DNA from 3 places in the Vibrio metoecus genome. Region 3 is predicted to be linked to each of the others. Evidence: predicted binding sites of a transcription regulator. Region 3 holds the regulator's gene; each other region holds the start of a gene.

Region 1 (3,285 bases), 1.0 Mb from region 3:
TAATAAATTCAGGCATAAACTGCAGAATTTCTGGTTTTTGTGCAATACCCAAACCCATCGAGAAAGACAGTGCCATGATCAGAATCGCGCGGCGATCTAAGTCGACACGAGAGATGATACGTACGCCTGCGGCAGCAATCGTACCAAACATTACGATGGTCGCACCGCCGAGCACAGGCTCTGGAATCAACTGTACAAAGCTCGCAACGCCAGGGAATAGGCCAAGCAGCACCAACATGCCCGCGATAAAGTAACCCACATAACGGCTGGCAACACCGGTCAGCAGGATCACGCCGTTGTTTTGGCTAAAGGTTGAGTTCGGGAAGCTGTTGAACACGGCGGCAAGGGCGGAGTTGAGGCCATCAGCTAATACGCCGCCTTTGATGCGCTTCATATACACAGGGCCTTTCACGGGCTCACCAGAGACTTCGGAGGTCGCCGTGATATCACCAATCGCTTCTAGTGCCGTGATGAGGAAAATCAGCACCAGAGGAATAAACAGCGACCAGTCAAACCCTAAACCATATTGCATCGGGATAGGCAGCGCGATGAGCTGGGTTTCCGCCAAGTTGTCGGTATTGACTATGCCCATCAGGTACGCCATTACATAACCTACCAGCATCGCAATCACAATCGAAGCCACTCGCACGTATGGGTTGTGCGCTCGGTTAAGCAGCACAATGATCGCCAATACGGTGCCTGCCAGCGCAAGCTTATCAAGGCTACCAAAGCTGCCGTCAGCCATAGCGGCATAACCGCCACCCATCGAAATCAATCCAACTTGTACTAGCGTTAGGCCAATCAAGGTCACCACAATCCCAGAGACCAACGGCGTAATCACGCGTTGGGCAAATTGCAACACGCGCGAGAGCAAAATTTCAGCGCTTGAGGCGACCAAAATGGTACCAAAAATCGCGGCCATCATGGTCTCTATATCGGCACCACCTGCTTTGAGTGCGAGTCCTGCACCGATAATTGGGCCTAAGAAGTTAAAGCTGGTACCTTGAATGGAAAGCAAACCTGAACCAATTGGGCCAAAGGTGCGGATTTGAATAAAGGATGATAAACCCGAAGCAAACAGTGACATGCTGATGATGGTGTTGGTTTGATCGGCAGGTACACCAAGGGATTGGCAAATGATCAGCGATGGGGTGATCACGGCGACAAACATCGCCAGCAGATGTTGCAGGGCTGCGAAGATAGTTTGAGGCAAAGGTGGACGATCATTGAGTTGATAGACCAGATCTGCCTTACGCGAAGTCGGTTGTGTCATAGCGATTTTCCTGATGGTCAATAACACCTTGCGCACGCTGAATGGGTGGTTAAGGTGGAGCAGAAGCCGCATCTGTGATTGCTGTTAATCAGACTCTGCTCTGGGTAGAGAGGTAAACGTTTGCGCTTACCGGAAAATGGCGGCGATTATAGAGGTTTTACTTAGGAAAGCAAACGTTTGCTCATAAGGTTTTAGACCGACTTGATGAGGATCAAAACCACTAAGCTTTGGCGTAAATATCGCGCTCGCCTAACCAGCGATCGATGATGGCTTGTGCATTCTGTGGGTAACGTTCATGGATATGGCGTGCGATGCGTTGTACTTGCGGAACCAGTTGCTGATCGCGTACCAGATCGGCAATTTTGAAATCAGCTAAGCCGGTTTGTTTGGTACCCAGCAGCTCTCCGGGACCACGAATTTCCAAGTCGCGTTGTGCGATGACGAATCCATCGTTGCTTTCACGCAAAACGCCTAAGCGTTTTTGAGCCGTTTTCGACAGAGGGGCATGAAACAGCAGCACGCAGTGACTGGCCACGGTACCACGCCCAACACGGCCGCGTAGCTGGTGCAGTTGAGCCAGCCCCAAACGCTCGGGGTTTTCAATGATCATCAAGCTGGCATTGGGAACATCAACGCCCACTTCAATCACTGTAGTGGCGACGAGTAGATGCAGCTCATTATTTTTAAACGCTTGCATTACCGCTTGTTTCTCAGCCGGTTTCATCCGGCCATGCACTAAGCCGATTTTGACTTCGGGCAGTTTACGTTGCAGTTCCTCGGCCGTTTCTGCGGCCGCTTGCGCCTCCAGCACTTCGGATTCATCAATCAAAGTACACACCCAATACGCTTGCTTGCCTTCGTTGAGGCAGGCGTGGCGAATACGCTCAACAATGTCTTCGCGTTTGGTATCCGGAATCGCAACGGTTTGAATTGGGGTACGTCCGGGTGGCAACTCATCAATCACCGAGGTTTCCAAATCGGCATAAGCGGTCATCGCCAAAGTACGCGGGATCGGAGTAGCAGTCATGATGAGCTGATGCGGGTACGCGCCTTGTTTCGCGCCTTTCTCGCGCAGCTCTAAACGCTGATGTACGCCAAAGCGGTGCTGCTCATCAATAATCACCAGCGCAAGGTGGTCAAACGAGACTTGTTCTTGGAACAAAGCATGGGTGCCGACCACCATTTTCACTTCGCCACTGGCGATACGTGCCAGCTCCGTTTCACGCGCTTTGCCTTTGAGCTTACCCGCGAGCCACCCCACTTGAATGCCCATGGGTTCCAGCCACTGCGCAAAATTGAGCGCGTGCTGCTCGGCCAACAGCTCGGTGGGAGCCATCAACGCGACTTGATAGCCATGCTCAATAGCGCGAACTGCCGCAAGCGCTGCGACTAAGGTTTTGCCTGAGCCCACATCACCTTGCACTAAACGCATCATTGGATGTGGTTTTTCTAAATCCGCTTCAATTTCGGCAACCACGCGCTGCTGCGCCTTAGTCGGTGAAAAGGGCAGTTGTGCCAAGAGTTGTTGTTTGAGTTGGTGGACGGGTGCCAGTGGCAAGGCCACATCTTGCTGGCCTTGGCTGCGAATCGCCAGCATAGAGAGATTCTGTGCCAGCAGTTCTTCCATGATCAGCCGAACTTGCGCCGGATGTCGCCCTTGTTCAAACAGACGTAAATCGATATCCGCCGATGGGCGATGAATGATTTTCAGCGCTTGGGCTAAGGTCATCTGCTGATCGTAAAGCCCTGACGGCAGTAATTCTTGCACAGCGGATTTTTCTAGTAGCGCCAACGCTTGGTCGGTGAGATTACGCAGGGTGAGTTGGCGTAGCCCTTCGGTGGTCGGGTAAACCGGAGTCAGGTTCGGTTCGACATCGGGTGTTTGCGCAGGGGCAAAGAATTTGTAGTCAGGATGGATGATCTCTAAGCCTTGATTACCGCGTTTGATCTCCCCATAAGCATGCACAAATTTGCCTTCCGCAAAGTTGTTTTTCATCGCCGCCGTGAAGTTA
Region 2 (3,285 bases), 1.2 Mb from region 3:
CCGGTTTGCAGACCAAACAGCGTGCCGCGATCCAACACCAAATTAAATTCAACGTATCGACCACGGCGATAGAGTTGGAATTGGCGCTCGCGCTCTGTAAAGGGCGTGTTTTTGCGTTTTTCGACAATCGGCACATAAGCTTGGGTATAACCTTCACCGACCGCCTGCATATAGGCAAAACATTGCTCGAATGGCCATTCATTCAGATCATCAAAAAATAATCCGCCGATACCACGTGTTTCATTACGGTGCGGTAAATAGAAGTAGCGATCACACCATGCTTTATGCTCGTTATAGATTTCTGCACCAAAAGGTGCGCAGAGATTTTTCGCAGTTTGGTGCCAGAGCTGGCAATCCTCAACAAAGGGATAAAACGGCGTAAGGTCAAAACCACCACCAAACCACCAGATCGGATCTTCCCCCTCTTTTTCAGCAATAAAAAAGCGCACATTGGCATGAGAGGTCGGGACGTACGGGTTTTTCGGATGCATGACCAGAGAAACACCCATGGCTTCAAAGCGGCGACCTGCCAATTCTGGACGATGGACCGTCGCAGAGCCGGGCATCTGTTCACCAAATACATGGGAGAAGTTCACACCGCCTTGTTCGAAAACGGCGCCATCTCGCATCACTCGGGTACGGCCACCACCACCCAACTTTTCGCCCGGCTCACGTTGCCATGCATCTTCAATAAATTGCGCTTGACCATCTGTGGCTTCCAATTGTTGGCAAATCTTATCTTGTAGCTGCAGTAAAAAGTGCTTCACTGCTTGCTTATCTATGTTTGACTTCACGTTCTCTCCTGCGCAGGGTTATCCCTGTCTTAACACTTGTAAACTGCGTGCATCGCGAATTTCACTCGGGCCACAACGGCCACTGGTTTTGCCTTCCAACACGGCCTCAATTTGACTTCCTAACTGAGCCACCACTTCTTGCTGTGTGGTACAAGCGGGTTGTCCACTTAAGTTGGCACTGGTTGACGTTAATGGTTTGCCAAACGCCAAACACAATTTCTGGACTAACGGATGATTAGACACTCGCACCGCCACCGTATCAAACTGACCTCGTACCCAACTCGGGGTATGAATGCTTGCGGGCATCACCCAAGTCAACGGAGCGGGCCATGACGCTAATACCTGAGCCAACTGCTCTGCCGTAAGCTGGTTTTCATCGATATAGGGACGTAACTGCTCATAGTTTGCCGCAATCAAGATCACCCCTTTTTCAATCGGACGCTGCTTAATCGCAAGTAAACGCAGCATCGCGGCTTGGTTGTCCGGATCACAGCCTAAACCAAATACCCCTTCGGTGGGATAGGCAATCACACCGCCACTTTGCAGCACATGCACTGCTTGTTGCAGATTGTCCACTTTATCGACTCCTATATATCACTCAATAGCAGTGTACGAATAGTATGGCGATTGACCAGTCATTCTCACCACCAACAAAAAGCAAACGTTTGCTTGAGATAAAAATCCCCGTATAATGCGCCGCAACACGGGTTTATCAACCCAATTATTAACACTGAAGGAGTTTGAGATGACAGTCGGTATTATCATGGGTTCCAAATCAGACTGGCCAACCATGAAACACGCAGCAGAAATGCTTGACCAGTTTGGTGTCGCTTATGAAACCAAAGTGGTTTCGGCACATCGTACTCCTCATCTGCTGGCCGATTACGCCTCAAGCGCCAAAGAACGTGGTTTACAAGTGATCATCGCCGGTGCTGGCGGTGCAGCGCATCTGCCGGGAATGACGGCAGCGTTTACAAGCCTGCCTGTTTTAGGTGTACCCGTTCAATCACGTGCTCTGTCTGGCCTCGACTCCTTATACTCAATTGTGCAGATGCCAAAAGGTATTGCAGTGGGTACTTTAGCGATTGGAGAAGCTGGTGCCGCGAATGCAGGATTACTAGCCGCGCAAATCATCGGCATTCACAACCCAGAAGTGATGAGCAAGGTAGAAGCCTTCCGCGCTAAGCAAACCCAGTCCGTGTTAGACAACCCAAATCCTGCGGAGGAGTAACGGATGCGTGTTTTAGTTCTGGGTGCTGGTCAGCTGGCGCGCATGATGTCGCTAGCGGGAGCACCACTCAATATTGAGACAATTGCCTTTGATGTCGGTAGCGAAAACATTGTTCATCCCTTAACCCAAACCGTGCTCGGCCATGGATTGGAGCAAGCGATTGAGCAAGCTGACGTTATCACCGCGGAGTTTGAACACATTCCCCATCCGATCCTCGATCTCTGTGCACGCAGTGGCAAGCTTTACCCAAGCGCTGAAGCCATCAAAGCCGGTGGCGATCGTCGTTTAGAAAAAGCGTTGCTGGATCGCGCCCAAGTGGCGAATGCACGTTATTCGATTATCCGCAGTCGAGATGATCTGAGCGCTGCAATCGCTGAGATTGGATTGCCTATGGTGCTGAAAAGTGCGCTAGGTGGCTATGACGGCAAAGGTCAATGGCGTTTAAAAGAGCAAACTCAGCTCGATAATATCTGGAGTGAGTTAGCACAGTATCTAGAGGCAAATCCTGAACAAGCGATTGTGGCCGAAGAGTTTGTGGCTTTTGACCGAGAGGTTTCGCTGGTTGGTGCTCGTAACTTAGCGGGTGACGTGGTGGTTTATCCCTTGGCAGAAAATGTCCATACCCAAGGTGTACTCAGCCTTTCAACAGCGATTGATGCACCAGCTCTGCAAAGCCAAGCAGAAACGATGTTTAAAGCGGTGGCTGAGCAGCTCAATTATGTCGGCGTATTAGCGCTGGAATTTTTTGAAGTGCAAGGCAAGTTACTGGTCAATGAAATCGCACCACGAGTACACAATTCAGGTCACTGGACTCAACAAGGCGCTGAAACCTGCCAATTCGAAAATCACTTACGCGCGGTATGTGGTTTGCCACTGGGTAGCACCAAACTGGTTCGTGAAACCGCAATGATCAATATCCTTGGTGAAGACCAACTCCCCTCTGCCGTGTTGGCGATGGAAGGCTGCCACGTACATTGGTACGGCAAGGCCAAACGCCCAGGACGCAAGATGGGGCATATCAATGTGACCGCCGATTACAGTGGAGAGTTGCAACGCAAACTATGCCAATTAGCGACCGTGTTAGATGAGAAGGCTTTTCCTGCCGTACACGCAGTAGCCAATCAGATTCAAGATTAATAAACACATCTCATGATGTAATAAAGCCGCGTCTAACGCGGCTTTAACTTTGTATGCGATGAGCATGATGAAGCTAGCATTCCTGAATATGTCCACATTGACGATTGGCGCATTGATAACGGA
Region 3 (3,285 bases):
GTCAGATAATGGCTAAATTGTGTCACCAAGATCGCCGTTATCGCGATCAAAATAAGGGCAATAATGAGCTTTTTGTTCATGAGTGGTACCTAGTCAGCACTTTGATATTGAGGCTTTTGATAGCCATAAGTGGAATATCTTATCCCATTGGTAATGAAGGCAATGCATCAGGACTTGGGTATAAGTATATCGACTCAAAATAAATTCGCCCGATTGGTATGAACTAGGGCTATGAAGTAGAAGACAGGGGAAGCGCCGTATTTCTTTCAAAAAAATAACGCGCCCGTGTGGACGCGTTATCAGATTTTACTCAAAGTATTCATACAAACTTGGCGAGGAAAGACAAACTCAAAACGAGAAATCAAAGGTGTCTTAGTAGTTCGTCACGACGATTTTGTGGGATCACTGACCAATGTTTACCTTCGATTGCCCCCTCTAAAGCCCATAACAGCTCAAGACTAACCTCTGCCGAATGGGTACGTTGAATGGCTTTATACGCTTCAACAGAACCGAAAGAGTGTAGAGACTCAACGCTTTCGATACCGGCTTTTTTGAGCATTCTTTCCGTTGCTAAACGCAAGTTGGGAAGATCTTTCAAACGGTCAGGCTTCGCTTGTGCTTGTGTTTCACGTTCGGTCTTAGCGACCTCAAGCGCAATACGAGCTTCACTTAGGATAGAGGTTGGATTACTCCAACAATCATCAGGTAGAGCGTAGTACTTAGTGACGACGGGGAAACCACGCTTTTTGTAAACATAAGGTTCATAACCTTGCTGCTTGAACTTTTCGATTGTGGCATCGTCTGCACGGATGTGCAGAGTATCGTTAACCACAAGCGCAAACATAGTTTCGTCGACGAAAATACCAAAGCCACCAAACATTGAACGAGATTTCACACGTCCTAGCTGCTCAAAGAGCCGCATTGAATCTTTTAATACTGGTTTATCCATGCTGTTAGTCTCGGAGTATTGTTACATACGCCACCAAATCAGGTCCGAGAAAATTAGCAAAAGCATGCAACTGCCGTGTCAATGATGAGTCAACATAGTGTATGCATTTTTGCCATCGGTAACCCCGCTACCTACCTATGTTCTGGTTTAGGCCGGAGGCTTTGCGTCCCATTCTTTCAAATGGTTTGCCCTGTGCGTGACATTTTTCCTGATAAAAAATAACCAAACTTGGGTCATTCTCACATACTGATATTTCAATTGTGAGAATGAGCCATGTTAATAATACTCGCTCTACATTAGTTTTGTCATATTTATGTGACAAGCTTTCAAATATAGGCTCTGTGAATTGTCAAGAAAGTTAGGATTTTGTCAAGTCTTTCACAGTGTCGCGTTCGACGATCTCAGGATGCATCTCGAAAATTCGGCGCTCGTGTTCTTTATCTTTAATACGCTCTAACAGAATTTCGAACGCATTTTTACCCACACGACGCTTAGGTTGGTGCACTGTGGTCAGTGGTGGAGAGAAGTATTCGGCCAGTTCGATATTATCGTAACCAATCACGGATATTTCTTCAGGAACACGAATCCCTTTTTGTTGCAAACGGCTCATTAGACCTAATGCCATGGTGTCGTTGAAGCAGAATACGGCAGTTGGGCGCTTATCCATAGCAATGATTTTGTCGGCGGCAAGGACTGCGGTATCACACTCAAAATTACCTTCTAGAATCCAATCTTCATTCACGGGTAAGTGCGCTTCAGCCATCGCTCGGCGGAAACCTTGAATACGCTCTTGGCAAGCGGCTTTGACAAAATGACCACTTAAACAGGCAATATCGGTATGTCCACGATCCGTCAGATATTTGGTCGCGAGATAGCCACCTTCCTCTGAGTTATCGATGATTTTATCAGCGTGCGACGTTTCTGGGCCCCAATCCATGATTACTTTTGGAATGTCTTTGTGAGCGTCGAGCATTTCCTGCAGCTCTTGAGTCAGGTCAGAGCACATGACTAAAATGCCATCCACACGTTTTTCGGCCAGCATGCGAATATAATCACGCTGCTTTTCATAGATGCCGCCCGTGTTACACAGAATCAAAGTATAACCTTGACGGTAACAGTAGCTTTCCACACCATCGATCACTTCCGAGAAAAACAGGTTTGTTGATTGAGTCACTAGCATGCCAATGGTGCGTGTAGTGTTGCACTTCAAACTACGTGCGACCGCACTCGGTGCATAGTTGAGTTGCTTAACCGCTTCCATCACTTTCTCTTGGGTGGTTTCTGCCACAAAGCGAGTTTTATTGATAACGTGAGAAACGGTGGTGGTAGACACGCCTGCAAGGCGCGCCACATCTTTAATCGTAGCCATAGAGTGTTCCTGTCGATGACTGCTGATGCCAGCGAATGTTATTGGTTAATTAAATCAGCAGAAGTAAGGCGAGACTGAGCGAATCTTCACACTCTGTGCGGCGAGGAACTACATATACCGTACGTAAAGCGCTTCAATCATCATGCCTAAAGTAATAAAAATACAAAAACCGCCAAGAAACAGCGGTTTACATTTTTATTCGTTTTTATCGTTTGCGGGTGGATTTTAGACTGCAAATGTATCCGCCGCAACGAAATTCATTCATCAAACTTTAAGTTCTTTCACAATTGATTTGTTTATGCCCCTGGCTTTTTGCAATGGTAAAGTTAGGGGCATAAAAATAGACGTGTTGTTATTGAATGCGCTGACCTAGTTCATCGATGTAACGTTGATCTTGCTGTAAAAATGCCAACGTTAACCGAGCTGCCGCCGCGTAAAAACCAAACGCATCAAACTGAGTACAACGTTCAACAAAAAGGGGTAACCAACTCAATAAGTGTTGAGTAATGAAATCAGATTGTGTCTTGAGAGCTGAGTTAACCTCGGAGCCTTCTTTATTCGGGGTATTGCTGATAACAAGATGCGCAAGAAAGTCGAGTTGAATCGCGAGATGATCGGCGGGCTCATTAAGGTTCGGATCCACATTCACGTTATAGTGGCTGAGTAATTCACGCATGAGTTGTGCGGGCTTGCCATTGAGTAATCCTTTGTCTGTGTAGACAGATGCATAGGGTAACGCTGAGTCACGATCGGACTTTAAAAATAGATCGCAAAAATCAGCGGCAAGTTCCAACTGTGCATCTTGGCGATCTTGCAAGCGATTGAGTGCATCGATCAAACTTTTCACTTCCATCGCTAAGCTTTCCTCATCGGCAAGTGCGGTTAAGAAAGTACGGATTTCAACTGAGTGATAATGGGCGATATCTTGTTCAGTCAGTTCTTTAAAAAAGAGACTCGAAAGCCACCA

Evidence for each region. Region 3 encodes PurR, which represses purine synthesis genes. Its sites were predicted from a motif close to TNANGNAAACGTTTNCNTNA; they were not measured.
Region 1: EPB59_RS00045 (uracil-xanthine permease family protein) is a predicted target of PurR. The motif match lies at 1,382-1,401, and genes of this name have one in related genera.
Region 2: purE (5-(carboxyamino)imidazole ribonucleotide mutase) is a predicted target of PurR. The motif match lies at 1,448-1,467, and genes of this name have one in related genera.

What each region holds. Positions count from the first base shown of each region.
Region 1 is NZ_CP035686.1:9,268-12,552, forward strand. Features, by position in the region: gene EPB59_RS00045 (uracil-xanthine permease family protein) at 1-1,273, opposite strand, end outside; gene recG (ATP-dependent DNA helicase RecG) at 1,494-3,285, opposite strand, start outside.
Region 2 is NZ_CP035686.1:2,750,277-2,753,561, reverse strand. Features, by position in the region: gene hemF (oxygen-dependent coproporphyrinogen oxidase) at 1-794, opposite strand, end outside; gene EPB59_RS12540 (L-threonylcarbamoyladenylate synthase) at 813-1,370, opposite strand; gene purE (5-(carboxyamino)imidazole ribonucleotide mutase) at 1,540-2,025, shown strand; gene EPB59_RS12530 (5-(carboxyamino)imidazole ribonucleotide synthase) at 2,029-3,162, shown strand; gene EPB59_RS12525 (DNA topoisomerase family protein) at 3,236-3,285, opposite strand, start outside.
Region 3 is NZ_CP035686.1:1,004,972-1,008,256, forward strand. Features, by position in the region: gene EPB59_RS04680 (TVP38/TMEM64 family protein) at 1-80, opposite strand, end outside; gene EPB59_RS04685 (TfoX/Sxy family DNA transformation protein) at 362-949, opposite strand; cyclic di-GMP riboswitch class I at 1,064-1,149, opposite strand; gene purR (HTH-type transcriptional repressor PurR) at 1,308-2,318, opposite strand; gene torD (molecular chaperone TorD) at 2,671-3,285, opposite strand, start outside.